3 linked regions of the Thalassobaculum sp. OXR-137 genome follow. The protein of the gene in region 3 binds, or shares a complex with, the protein of the main gene of each other region. Links are inferred from orthologs where the notes say so. Each region holds a gene or a part of one and is shown on either strand. Other genes may lie near its edges.

Region 1 (2,959 bases), 3.2 Mb from region 3 along the record:
TCGTGGTCGGAATGCCGCCGATCACGTACTCGCCCAGCGCCCGTTCTGCCCGCATCACGCATTCTTCGCGGTTGCGGCCGTGCACGACGAGCTTCGCCACCAGACTGTCGTAGTGCGGCGGCACGCTGTAGCCGGCATACAGGGCGCTGTCCACGCGCACCCCTAGGCCACCCGGCTGGTGGTAGTCGTCGATCCGGCCCGGACGCGGCTGGAAGGTGCGCGGATCCTCGGCGGTGATCCGGCACTCGATGGCGTGGCCGGTGAAGGTCACATCCTTCTGTTCCATGTCGAGCGGCCGGCCGGCGGCGATCTCGATCTGCATGCGGACCAGGTCAACGCCGGTGATCGCCTCGGTGATCGGGTGTTCGACCTGCAGGCGGGTGTTCATCTCGATGAAGAAGAACTCGCCGTTCTCGTACAGGAACTCCAGGGTGCCGAGGCTGCGGTAGCCCATCTTCTTGATCGCATCCACCGCCCGGGCGCCGATCGCCTCGCGCTCGGCCTGGGTCAACGCGGGCGAGGGCGCCTCCTCGATGACCTTCTGATGGCGGCGCTGGATCGAGCAGTCGCGCTCGCCCAGATGGATGACGTTGCCGTGGCTGTCGGCGGCGATCTGGATCTCGATATGCCGCGGGCGACCCAGATAGCGCTCCATGTAGACGGAGTCGTTGCCGAACGCGGCGGCGCTCTCGCGCCGGGCCATGGTGTAGGCCTCTTCAAGATTGTCCGGCGTCTCGGCGACCTTCATACCGCGCCCGCCACCGCCGGCGGCGGCCTTGATCAGCACCGGGTAGCCGATCCGCGCGGCTTCGGCGCGGGCGGCCTCCACCCCTTCTACCGGCCCTTCGGAGCCTGGGACGCAGGGGATGCCGAGCTCGATCATCGTCCGCTTGGCGGTGATCTTGTCGCCCATCGACTGGATATGGCTTGGCGAGGGGCCGATGAAGGTGATGCCGTGGGCCTCGACGATCTCGGCGAAGGCGGCATTCTCCGACAGGAAGCCCACACCCGGGTGGATCGCGTCGGCATGGGTGACGGCGGCGGCCGACAGGATGGCGGGGATGTTGAGATAGCTGTCGCGCGCCGGCGGCGGGCCGATGCACACGCTCTCGTCGGCCAGCCGCACATGCATCGCGTCGGCGTCGGCGGTGGAGTGCACCGCCACCGTCTTGATGCCCATCTCGCGGCAGGCGCGGTGGATGCGGAGGGCGACATCGCCGCGATTGGCGATCAGGACCTTATTGAACACGCTGGACCTCTCTTCGCGCCGTTGGGCGGATTATTCGAGGACCAGCAGGGGCTGGCCAAACTCCACGGGCTGCCCGTTCTCCACGTGAACGGCCTTGATCTTGCCGTCGCGCGGAGCAGGGATCGGGTTCATGGTCTTCATGGCCTCGACGATCATGATCGTCTGGCCCTTGCGCACGTTGGAGCCGACCGGCGCAAAGGCGGCGGCCCCCGGCTCCGGCGCGACATAGGCGGTGCCGACCATGGGGGAGGGTACGACCTCGCCGCTCTCCTCGACCGCGGCGGCTGGCGCGGCAGCCGCTACGGCGGCGGGCGCGGCCGCGGGGGCCGGGGCGGCATAGGTCGCGTTGATCGTCGGCTTGGCGATGCGGATCCGCAGATCGCCTGTGGCGTACTCGATCTCGCCCAGTCCGGTTTCTTCCAACAGGCCGGCCAGTTTACGGACCAGCGCTTCGTCCAGATCCTTGCTCACGGCAATTCTTCCTTATTCGTCGGCTCCGACCAGGCCCGCCATGGCTTCGAGCGCCAGGACATAGCCCCGGGCCCCGAAGCCGGCGATGATTCCGTCCACCACGCCCGACAGATAGGAGTGATGGCGGAACTCTTCGCGCCGGTAGGTGTTCGACAGGTGAAGCTCGATCGCGGGCAGTTCCGCCACGGAAAGCGCATCGCGGATGGCGACCGAGGTATGGGTATAGGCGCCGGCGTTCAGAATGATCCCGTCGTGACTGTCGCGGGCCTGCTGAATCATCGTGACCAGCTCGCCTTCGAAATTGGACTGCCTGAAATCGATGCCGAGGCCGAGGGCCTCGCCGCGTTCCTGGCACATCGCTTCGATATCGGCCAGCGTGTCGCGTCCATAGATCGTGGGCTCGCGCACGCCGAGCATGTTCAGGTTCGGCCCGTTAAGGACCAGGATGTCGGGCTGGTCAGCCACCGAAAACGCCTCTCGTTTGCTCGGGCCGGGTTATACCATGGTGCTAACCCAACGCAACGGTAGCACCGTCGCCGCCGCCAAAACCCCGCCGCGTCCCCGCGGAACCCCCGACACAGACACCGTAAGGCCATGACCCGCGTCACCCTCGATACCGTCCGAGCCCTCGATGCCGCAGATCCCCTGGCCGGATTTCGCGACCGATTCGTCCTGCCGGAGGGGCTGATCTATCTCGACGGCAACTCCCTGGGCGCCCTGCCCAAGGCGGTGCCGGAGCGGGTGTCGGCCATGCTGCACGAGGAATGGGGGCAGCATCTGATCGGCGGCTGGCTGAAGGACGGATGGATGGAGAAGCCGCTGGTCCTGGGCGACCGGCTGGCCAAGCTGGTCGGTGCGGCACCGGGCGAGGTGGCGGTGGTCGATACCACGTCTATCAACGTCTTCAAGCTGCTGTCGGCGGCGCGCGCCATGCGGCCGGATCGCAAGGTGATCCTGTCCAACACCGAGAATTTCCCCACCGATCTCTACATGGCCCAGGGCCTGATCCGACAGCTCGGCACCGACCATGAGCTGCGGCTGGTGCCGGAAACCGCGATCGAGGACGCCATCGACGAGACCGTCGCGGTGGTCATGCTGACCGAAACCAACTTCAAGACCGGTGCGGTCTTCGACATGGGCGCGATCACCCGGGCGGCCCATGCGGCGGGCGCTCTGACCCTGTGGGATCTGGCCCATTCCGCCGGGGCCTTCCCGGTGGACCTGAACGGGGCGGCGGCC
Region 2 (2,973 bases), 3.2 Mb from region 3 along the record:
GCCTTACTGCATGTCGAGGATCAGCCGCCGGACGAGCAGCCGCGTGAGATCTTCAGCGGCTGGATGTTCGCCTCGAGCCCCGGCCTGCATGCCGTCGAGCACCCGGTCTACGACGTCTGGGTCGCCTCGTGCAAAAGCGCTTCCACCGACGGCCAGTCGTCCGCCCCCGGATCGAACTGAACCGGTGCTGCGATGGCCGATGCCAGCCGGTCGCGATAGTCGTCGCGCGGAATCTCAAGCGCGCCGAAACGGCTGAGATGATCGGTGATGAACTGGGTGTCGAGCAGCGTGAAGCCGCTGGCCTTCAGCTTTGCCACCAGATGGACCAGCGCCACCTTTGAGGCGTCGGTCGCCCGACTGAACATGCTCTCGCCAAAGAATGCGCCGCCCAGGCGCACCCCATAGAGGCCGCCGACCAGCCGGCCGTCCCTCCAGGATTCCACCGAATGGGCATGCCCGCGCGCGTGAAGCGCCAGATAGAGACGCCGGATTTCCGGATTGATCCAGGTGTCCGGCCGGCGCTGGGTGGCCTCCGCGCAGCCGTCCAGAGTGGCTTCGAAATCCCGGTCCCAGACCACCTCGAAACTCCGACGCCGCACCGTCTTGCGTAGGCTTCTGGAGACGTGGAAGCCGTCGAACGGCAGGACGCCCCGGTTGTCGGGGTCGACGAAGAACAGGCGCGGATCGTTGCGTCCCTCGGCCATCGGAAACACGCCGACGGCATAGGCCTGTAGCAGCAGTTCCGGTTGCAGCTCGGACATCCGATCCATCCCGGTTGCTCGGTATTCGGGAATCCTAACATTGCCGACGCCGTCGGCAACGGCTTCCGTCAGGACTTCAGATACTCGGTTTCCAGCCAGCGGATATGGTAGTCGCCGCTTCGGAAGGCCGGCGCGCGCATCAGCTCGGCATGCAGGGGAATCGTGGTCGGAATGCCGCCGATCACGTACTCGCCCAGCGCCCGTTCTGCCCGCATCACGCATTCTTCGCGGTTGCGGCCGTGCACGACGAGCTTCGCCACCAGACTGTCGTAGTGCGGCGGCACGCTGTAGCCGGCATACAGGGCGCTGTCCACGCGCACCCCTAGGCCACCCGGCTGGTGGTAGTCGTCGATCCGGCCCGGACGCGGCTGGAAGGTGCGCGGATCCTCGGCGGTGATCCGGCACTCGATGGCGTGGCCGGTGAAGGTCACATCCTTCTGTTCCATGTCGAGCGGCCGGCCGGCGGCGATCTCGATCTGCATGCGGACCAGGTCAACGCCGGTGATCGCCTCGGTGATCGGGTGTTCGACCTGCAGGCGGGTGTTCATCTCGATGAAGAAGAACTCGCCGTTCTCGTACAGGAACTCCAGGGTGCCGAGGCTGCGGTAGCCCATCTTCTTGATCGCATCCACCGCCCGGGCGCCGATCGCCTCGCGCTCGGCCTGGGTCAACGCGGGCGAGGGCGCCTCCTCGATGACCTTCTGATGGCGGCGCTGGATCGAGCAGTCGCGCTCGCCCAGATGGATGACGTTGCCGTGGCTGTCGGCGGCGATCTGGATCTCGATATGCCGCGGGCGACCCAGATAGCGCTCCATGTAGACGGAGTCGTTGCCGAACGCGGCGGCGCTCTCGCGCCGGGCCATGGTGTAGGCCTCTTCAAGATTGTCCGGCGTCTCGGCGACCTTCATACCGCGCCCGCCACCGCCGGCGGCGGCCTTGATCAGCACCGGGTAGCCGATCCGCGCGGCTTCGGCGCGGGCGGCCTCCACCCCTTCTACCGGCCCTTCGGAGCCTGGGACGCAGGGGATGCCGAGCTCGATCATCGTCCGCTTGGCGGTGATCTTGTCGCCCATCGACTGGATATGGCTTGGCGAGGGGCCGATGAAGGTGATGCCGTGGGCCTCGACGATCTCGGCGAAGGCGGCATTCTCCGACAGGAAGCCCACACCCGGGTGGATCGCGTCGGCATGGGTGACGGCGGCGGCCGACAGGATGGCGGGGATGTTGAGATAGCTGTCGCGCGCCGGCGGCGGGCCGATGCACACGCTCTCGTCGGCCAGCCGCACATGCATCGCGTCGGCGTCGGCGGTGGAGTGCACCGCCACCGTCTTGATGCCCATCTCGCGGCAGGCGCGGTGGATGCGGAGGGCGACATCGCCGCGATTGGCGATCAGGACCTTATTGAACACGCTGGACCTCTCTTCGCGCCGTTGGGCGGATTATTCGAGGACCAGCAGGGGCTGGCCAAACTCCACGGGCTGCCCGTTCTCCACGTGAACGGCCTTGATCTTGCCGTCGCGCGGAGCAGGGATCGGGTTCATGGTCTTCATGGCCTCGACGATCATGATCGTCTGGCCCTTGCGCACGTTGGAGCCGACCGGCGCAAAGGCGGCGGCCCCCGGCTCCGGCGCGACATAGGCGGTGCCGACCATGGGGGAGGGTACGACCTCGCCGCTCTCCTCGACCGCGGCGGCTGGCGCGGCAGCCGCTACGGCGGCGGGCGCGGCCGCGGGGGCCGGGGCGGCATAGGTCGCGTTGATCGTCGGCTTGGCGATGCGGATCCGCAGATCGCCTGTGGCGTACTCGATCTCGCCCAGTCCGGTTTCTTCCAACAGGCCGGCCAGTTTACGGACCAGCGCTTCGTCCAGATCCTTGCTCACGGCAATTCTTCCTTATTCGTCGGCTCCGACCAGGCCCGCCATGGCTTCGAGCGCCAGGACATAGCCCCGGGCCCCGAAGCCGGCGATGATTCCGTCCACCACGCCCGACAGATAGGAGTGATGGCGGAACTCTTCGCGCCGGTAGGTGTTCGACAGGTGAAGCTCGATCGCGGGCAGTTCCGCCACGGAAAGCGCATCGCGGATGGCGACCGAGGTATGGGTATAGGCGCCGGCGTTCAGAATGATCCCGTCGTGACTGTCGCGGGCCTGCTGAATCATCGTGACCAGCTCGCCTTCGAAATTGGACTGCCTGAAATCGATGCCGAGGCCGA
Region 3 (2,903 bases):
CATCGGCATTGTGCCCGCCGTCGAGCCACAGGCTCCAGCCTGCCGGCAGCCTCTCGACCAGGGGGCCGCGGGTCAGCCGCTGCATCCGGGCCGGCCAGGACACGCCGCGCAGGCCCGCGGCACGGTTCTCGCCGGTATTGGAAAGCGAGCCGGCCACCGCACGGGCGACGGCGACCGCGACGGCGGCATTGTCGATCTGATGCGCTCCCGGCAGGGAGGGCAGCGGCAGGACCTCGGGCTCTCCCCCAACCTCGACCACCAGCCCGTCGTCCTGGCGGCGAACCGAATAGTCCCGCGCGAACACGGTCATCGGCGCGCCCAGCTCGGCCGCCCGGTCGGCGATCACCTGGAATGCCCTCGGGTCCTGCGGCCCGACGATCACCGGGACGCCCGGCTTGATGGTTCCGGCCTTCTCGAAGGCGATCTTCTCGATCGTGTCGCCCAGGAAGGCCACATGGTCGATGGACACCGGCGTGATGACGCAGGCCAGGGGCCGGTCGATCACGTTGGTGGCGTCGAACCGCCCGCCCAGGCCCACCTCCAGCAGCAGCACATCGGCCGGCACGCGGGAGAAGGCGAGGAAGGCGGCAGCGGTCGTGATCTCGAACAGGGTGATCGGCTCGCCGCCGTTCGCCGCCTCGCATTCCTCCAGCACGTCGGACAACGCGGCGTCGTCGATCAGCTCGCCGGCGAGCCGGATGCGTTCGTTGAAACGCACCAGATGGGGCGAGGTGTAGGCATGGACCCGGTGTCCGGCCGCCTCCAGGATCGCCCGCAGATAGGCGACCGTGGAGCCCTTGCCATTGGTGCCAGCCACATGGATCACCGGCGGCACGGAATGCTGCGGATTGCCGAGACGCGCCAGCAGCGTCTCCAGGCGGCCCAGCGACAGGTCGATGGCCTTGGGATGCAGGGTCTGCAGCCGCGCAAGGATGGCGTCCGGAGCCTGGATGTCGGCGCTGGCGACGGGCGACGGGGCGGTTATGGCCGTATCCTCCGCAGGAGTGCCGGGACGTTCAGGCGATCAGGGCTTCCGGGGCTCCGCCATCTCGGGATCCTCCGCGTCGTCGTCACGGTCCGGGATGTCGAGATCCGGCTGCGGCAGGGCGACCACCTCGGCCGAGGGCTCGCGGAACATCATCAGCCCGAGCAGCCGGCCCAGCATGGCCTTCAGCTCGCGGCGGTGCACCACCGCATCCACCATGCCGTGGTCGCGCAGGTATTCGGCCTTCTGGAAGCCTTCGGGAAGCTGCTCGCGGATGGTCTCCTGGATCACCCGCTGACCGGCGAAGCCGATGATCGAGCCCGGTTCGGCGATGTGCAGGTCGCCAAGCATGGCGAAGGACGCGGTCACCCCGCCCGTGGTCGGGTCGGTCAGCACGACGATGAAGGGCAGACCCTTCTCCTTCAGCCGTTCGACGGCCGCCACGGTCCGCGGCATCTGCATGAGAGAGAGGATGCCCTCCTGCATGCGCGCGCCGCCCGAGGCCGGGAACACGATCAGACCGGCATCCTGGGTCTCGGCCAGCCGTGCGGCGCGGACCAGGCCGTCGCCGACGCCGGTGCCCATGGAGCCGCCCATGAACGAGAAGTCGAACACCGCGCAGACCGCCGGCGCGGTCTCGATCGTGCCATGGGCGACGATGATCGCGTCGTTGCGCCCGGTCTTCACCTGGGCCTCGCGCATCCGGTCGGTATAGCGCTTGCGGTCGCGGAACTTCAGCGGATCGGCCGCCGTCTTCGGCAGCTCGATGGTCTGGTACTCGCCCTTGTCGAACAGCATCTCCAGCCGGTCGACGGCACTCATCCGCAGGTGATGGTCGCAGGCGGTGCAGACCTGGAAGTTCTCCTCCAGATCCCGGTGGAACAGCATCTGGCCGCAGGACGGGCACTTATGCCACAGGTTGTCGGGCACCTCGCGGGCGCCGACCCAGGCCTTGATCTTCGGCAGGACCGAGCTGGTGAGCCAGTTCATTTCCGCCTCTCTACTCCGCTTCCAGGATCACCGACCGCCGTCAGGCGCGCGCGCCGCGCACGCCGTCGGCCAGTGTCTTCACAAAGTCCAGGGTCGCCGACACCGTCTTGTCGGTCGCCTTGCCCTCCCCGTCGAGGGAGTCCTTGATCGCGTTGACCACCGCGGTGCCGACGATGGCGCCGTCGGCGACCTTCGCCACGTCCGCCGCCTGCTGCGCCGTCTTGATGCCGAAACCGACGCAGACCGGCAGGTCGGTATGTCGCTTCAGCCGCTCGACCGCACTGGTGATCATATCGTTAGACGCCGACGCGGTGCCGGTAATTCCCGCGATGGAGACGTAGTAGACGAAGCCGGCTGTGTTGGTCAGCACCTTGGGCAGCCGCTTGTCGTCGGTCGTCGGGGTGGCGAGGCGGATGAAGGCCATGTCCTTCTTCAGCGCCGGCACGCAGAGCTCGTCATCCTCTTCCGGCGGCAGGTCGACGACGATCAGCCCGTCGGCCCCGGCGTCCAGCGCGTCGGTGAGGAAGGCGTCCACCCCGTAGGCGTAGATCGGGTTGTAGTAGCCCATCAGGATGATCGGCATGTCCTGGTTGTCCTGGCGGAACTCCCGCACCAGGGCGAGGGTGCCCTTCAGGGTCATCCCGCCCTTCAGCGCGCGCTGGCTCGCCTCCTGGATCGCCGGGCCGTCGGCCATCGGATCGGTGAACGGCATGCCGAACTCGACCATGTCGGCGCCCGCCCCCGGCAGGCCCTTCAGGAGTGCCGCACTGGTCTTCGCGTCGGGATCGCCGGCGGTGATGAACACGCCCAGGCCGGCCCGGCCCTGTTCCTTCAGCGACGCGAACTTGGCGTCGATGCGCCCCACACCAGACCCCATCAGACCAGACCCTTCGCCTCGAGCTTCGGAATGACCGCGTCGACATCCTTG

What was found. Proteins that work in one complex are often made in the same cells at the same time.
Region 1: the proteins of accD (region 3) and accB are in contact, whole or in part, in a solved structure (PDB 8UXZ), measured with the Escherichia coli proteins. The link is inferred for Thalassobaculum sp. OXR-137 from one-to-one orthologs.
Region 2: the proteins of accD (region 3) and accC are in contact, whole or in part, in a solved structure (PDB 8UXZ), measured with the Escherichia coli proteins. The link is inferred for Thalassobaculum sp. OXR-137 from one-to-one orthologs.

The regions. Positions count from the first base shown.
Region 1 is NZ_CP139715.1:5,146,544-5,149,502, reverse strand. It holds accB (acetyl-CoA carboxylase biotin carboxyl carrier protein), read right to left. Parts: upstream 1,721-2,959; coding sequence 1,280-1,720; downstream 1-1,279. Other genes in the region: kynU (kynureninase), read left to right, coding at 2,315-2,959; aroQ (type II 3-dehydroquinate dehydratase), read right to left, coding at 1,733-2,185; accC (acetyl-CoA carboxylase biotin carboxylase subunit), read right to left, coding at 1-1,249. UniProt on the Escherichia coli protein: This protein is a component of the acetyl coenzyme A carboxylase complex; first, biotin carboxylase catalyzes the carboxylation of the carrier protein and then the transcarboxylase transfers the carboxyl group to form malonyl-CoA.
Region 2 is NZ_CP139715.1:5,147,451-5,150,423, reverse strand. It holds accC (acetyl-CoA carboxylase biotin carboxylase subunit), read right to left. Parts: upstream 2,171-2,973; coding sequence 830-2,170; downstream 1-829. Other genes in the region: aroQ (type II 3-dehydroquinate dehydratase), read right to left, coding at 2,654-2,973; accB (acetyl-CoA carboxylase biotin carboxyl carrier protein), read right to left, coding at 2,201-2,641; aat (leucyl/phenylalanyl-tRNA--protein transferase), read right to left, coding at 108-761; T8K17_RS23860 (DUF2155 domain-containing protein), read left to right, coding at 1-180. UniProt on the Escherichia coli protein: This protein is a component of the acetyl coenzyme A carboxylase complex; first, biotin carboxylase catalyzes the carboxylation of the carrier protein and then the transcarboxylase transfers the carboxyl group to form malonyl-CoA.
Region 3 is NZ_CP139715.1:1,961,797-1,964,699, reverse strand. It holds accD (acetyl-CoA carboxylase, carboxyltransferase subunit beta), read right to left. Parts: upstream 1,976-2,903; coding sequence 1,025-1,975; downstream 1-1,024. Other genes in the region: trpB (tryptophan synthase subunit beta), read right to left, coding at 2,852-2,903; trpA (tryptophan synthase subunit alpha), read right to left, coding at 2,016-2,852; T8K17_RS09225 (folylpolyglutamate synthase/dihydrofolate synthase family protein), read right to left, coding at 1-865.